DNA from 2 places in the Algibacter sp. L4_22 genome. Region 2 is predicted to be linked to the other one. Evidence: riboswitches for the same ligand, from Rfam matches in the RefSeq annotation. Region 2 holds a riboswitch; the other holds the start of a gene.
What was found. A riboswitch is a leader RNA that binds a small molecule or an ion and turns the genes downstream of it on or off. The one in region 2 is predicted to bind cobalamin.
Positions count from the first base shown of each region.

Region 1: linked by a shared signal. The riboswitch ahead of M4I23_RS09320 (TonB-dependent siderophore receptor) and the one ahead of M4I23_RS12325 (ferredoxin) in region 2 are both predicted to bind cobalamin.

Region 1 is NZ_JAMCOK010000003.1:273,616-275,825, reverse strand. Features, by position in the region: gene M4I23_RS09325 (ABC transporter substrate-binding protein) at 1-603, opposite strand, end outside; cobalamin riboswitch at 819-1,032, shown strand; gene M4I23_RS09320 (TonB-dependent siderophore receptor) at 1,063-2,210, shown strand, end outside.
Region 2 is NZ_JAMCOK010000004.1:158,479-160,688, reverse strand. Features, by position in the region: gene cobA (uroporphyrinogen-III C-methyltransferase) at 1-260, opposite strand, end outside; gene M4I23_RS12325 (ferredoxin) at 257-1,063, opposite strand; cobalamin riboswitch at 1,151-1,350, opposite strand; gene M4I23_RS12320 (AAA family ATPase) at 1,366-1,893, opposite strand; gene cbiB (adenosylcobinamide-phosphate synthase CbiB) at 1,886-2,210, opposite strand, start outside.

The DNA.
Region 1 (2,210 bases), on a different contig from region 2:
AATCCATTCAGCTTTTGCAAGCGGAGAAGTCTCTACCCAATCTCCATTGTAAATTACAGGGATTCCTGCTTTTTCAATAAGGTCTAAAGATTTGTTGTTACCGTCAATTCCAAAACCAACAACTAAATCTGGATCCAATTCTAAAAGGACTTCGGTGTTTATACCTTCATTTTTACCAAGTTCTCTAATGTCTCCATTATCAACTCTAGATCTTATTTTTTTTGAAGAAATATACTTTGTGCCAGGGAAACCAACTAAAGTTTGTTCTACTCCTAAAAGCTCTAAAGCCGGAAGGTGTGTAGTAGATGTTACTACAATTTTTTTTATTGGTAAAGAAATAGTGTTATCTGCTTGTTTATTATCTCCATAATTAGCTAAAACGTATCTAAAACTACTTTCAGCATTTGGCCATGGTGTTTTAATTTCTAAAGTTTTGTACATGCCTAAATCTTTTATTGAAAAACCTTTGGCGTATTTTAGCTTTATTTCTTTTCCTGTAGTAATATTATTCGTTGTTTCTTTTTCTTTTTTACAAGAAATAAAGCTTATTAAAATAAAAAACAGAGAGAAGGATAAATACTTTTTTTGTAACAATAGTGACATTTAGATAGATTAAGTTTTTTAAATTTATACAAAATTTCTATTATGAGAAACGGTTCAAATTTAACACTATATATAGTAGGAGGTATTATAATATTACATTTTTTAATTGGTTTTATATATCTTGTTTATAAATTGAATAAGAAAAAATGAATTTGATTAGTTTGCATTTAAAAAAGAATCTATTTTTGTAAAGAATTTGGTTTGACCATTATTTGTATCCTAAAACAAGTTAAGGATTACAGATATATCAATTAAAAGGGAATCTAGTTAAAATCTAGGACTGTTCCCGCAACTGTACGTTTTTACCGAAATATTTCGGTACTTATTTATTAAGGTGTTATTAACTCAAAAAAACCACTGGTGGTAAAACTGGGAAGGTAAGATAACATAAAACAAGTCAGGAGACCTGCCATTTTCATCATCTAAAAATAACTCTCGGGTAAAGAGTTTCAAAGATTTATGAAACAGGTTTTTACTTTATTATTTTTAAGTTTTGGCGTTTGCAGCAGTATGCAAGCACAGATTAATACTGTCCAAAAATTAGATGTTGTAATTTTAAGTGATAGCAAGTTAAAGAACTATGCTTCAGGCATAAAAATAGAAAAACTTACAGATTCTGTTTTAAGTAAAAATGCGATGTCATTAACAAATTTACTCGCGTTTAATTCTAATATTTACTTTAAAGAAAATGGTGCAGGTATGGTGTCGTCGCCTTCATTTAGAGGGACAACAGCATCGCAAACAGCCGTTATTTGGAATGGTATTAATATTAATTCACAACTAAACGGCCAAACGGACTTTAATACCGTAAATACTTCAAACTATAGTTCTATAGATATTAGAAGTGGTGGTGGTAGTGTGCAGTATGGCAGCGGTTCTATTGGAGGTAGTATTCATCTAAATAATGATTTAAATTTTAGTGATCATTTTAATACTACTATTAAAACAGGCTACGGAAGCTTTAATTCTAAAAATTTAGGTTTTAATTCTTCCTTCGGAAGTGAGCTATGGACAGCTAATGTTGGAGTAACTTATGTGGATTCCGATAACGATTATAAATATCTTGGAACGGATGAGGTTAACGAGAATGGCGAGTTCAATAATTTAAACATGAACGTGAATTTGGGCGTTTTTATTTCCGATAAGGATATTTTAAAACTATACCATCAAAGTTATATTGGCGAGCGTAATTTTTCGGGCACTTTAATAGGACCCTCTAGAAGTAAATACGAGGATGAAAATTTTAGAACTATGCTAGAATGGTCACGAATTTCCGGGGAATTTAGTTCAAAATTTAAAGTGGTTCATTTGCACGAAATGTTTAAATATTTTGAAAATAAAGACAAGGATAATTACAGTTTAGGAAAAGTAAATACATTATTAATTAATCATAATTTTAATGTGCGTTTTAATGAGAAACTTCAATTTAAAACCATTTTAGAATATTCAAATTCAATAGGAAACGGAGATAGTTTTGAGGAGCCGGTAAGAAACGCATTTTCTGCAACAGCGTTACTTAATCACAAACCTAATAACTTATTAAGTTATGGCATTAACCTAAGACAAGATTTTATAACAGGAGGTGAGAGACCCTTTGTATTTTCAGT
Region 2 (2,210 bases):
ATCGTTTCAATATTTTCGATACGTTTTGGAGGAAAATTGATAATTAGTGTTGAAGCTCCGCTTATTAAAGCATCCCAATCTCCAATAATCTTATCGGACTCTATTTTTATCCTACTTACTTGAAACGAATATTTACTTAGTGATTTTAAATTATCCAGATCGGACGTGCTGCCACTAATTGAATACCCTTTTTTTTGAAGATCTAACGCTAGTGGTAAACCTAACCAGCCTAATCCTAAAATAGAGATATGCTTATTCATAACTGTGATAAATCTAAAGTTAGACGTTGCAACTGTATTTTTGTACAGTACTGCCAAGCTTCGGTATTTATAGAGTCAAATTCTATTCTACCTAAAGTTTTTCCGAATTTATTTTTAAAACGAATGCCTGTTTTTGTAGTTTCCTTTTGATAAAAATATTCTGTACTCGAAATTTTTAATTGTTGCAATTCCTTATTCTCTTTTGGAACAGCAGCAATAACAAATTCTAAACAATCGGTTTTAGTTTGGAGTTCTAGCGTGAATTCTTTTGAATAGTTTACCGCGTTTATGTCTTTAAACGCTAAGTGAGGTTTATTAGGTAACTGAAGTGTTACACCTTCTGGTTTTTCTAGCAGAAATAAGAATAATGGATATAAATATTGATCGGAACTAAAGCCTCTTGTAATAAGGCAATCTCCCAATTCTTCATCGCTTTTAAATTCAAAAGGTTTTGGTTTTATAGGTGCTATTTCTTTATTAGAAACCTGTTCTTCCCAACCTTCTCGATACAACAGTTCGGTTTCTAAAGGACATTCATTCTGTATATGTCCTTTAACAATGTGGGTTATTTTTTCTGGCGTAAGTTCTTTGTACCAAAATTCTCCAGGGTGTACAATACAAGTAGGTGCATCTTCACATCTACCATTACATCGTGTTTTAATGGTATGTGTATCATTCCAATTATCATTGTTACGTAAATAAGCTCTTGCAGCTCTTATAACTTTTTCTCCGCCTGCTTTTTGACAAGAACCACCGTCGCAAAAGAAAAAAGTATGTGTTGTATTGGCTATATTTTTTCCCATTAAATTAGTATGACTATTATGGGAAAAGTAGAGAAGAAAGCCAAAAAATATGGCAATCAAACACATCAACTTTTATCCCGAAAGTTTAAATTAGGTTTTACTTTAGGCAGGTCTTCTGACTCACTCTACTTTTAACGCCTTCCCGTTCCTAAGAACAGTGACTTCTAGATGTTAAAAGCTTTTTTAGAGCTTACAGCTGCGGGAACAGTTTTGGATTCTCACCAAATTCCCTTTTAATTCGATATTCTTAATTAAAAGAATAAGAAACCTTAAGCAATACAAATGTATAGCTAATTTTTGAATTATAGTATCGATTCTGTAATGAATTTTGCCCTTTTTTGAGGAGAAGCTTTAGGTAAAATTATAATTTCAAAACCTTTGTTTTTGTACTGTTCTAAAAGTACTTTTTCTAATTTCAAACAGTAATCAAACTCCTGTAACCTTTGTCCGTCTTGACAATAAATATCAAACCAAGTTGGTGCAAAAAAAACGGTGTTATGGTAAGTGTCTTGATAAGGAAAATCTTGTAAGTAATGAGGAATGGTTTTATTTTCTAAAACTAAATAAGCTTCTAAATCTAATAACGATCTGTCGCAAACTTGAGCTTTACTAGTTAATAATTCTTGACTCGTTACATTGAAAACAAGATCGGAAAAACGATTAATATCACCCCAAGGCACACCGTTTCTATTATTCTGTTGTTCCTCTAGAATAATTTTTCTAGACACTTCATCCATACAAGGAATCGTGTTTTTTAGAAGATTTATGGTCGTCGTTTTCCCAGTGCCTGGAGCTCCTGTAATAATATATTTTTTTTGAAGACTATGCATATTGAAACAGTAATAAAACGCCAATAATTATGAAACAAAATAGTATACTAACTTTGTAATTAATATGTGTAACTATTTTAATTTCTTCATGTTTTATGTCTCGGTTATTGCTTCCTATAAAAGGTTTATCTACCAGTTTTCCATGATAATAATTTGGTCCTCCAAACTGGCAATCTAAAATATATGCTAAAGCTGCTTCTGGATAACCTGCATTTGGACTACTGTGTTTACTGCCTTCTTTAAAAACAAACCGCAACCCGCTTAATTTAAATTGAACAATTAACAATAATATAGCAGTAATTCGAGCAGGAATATAA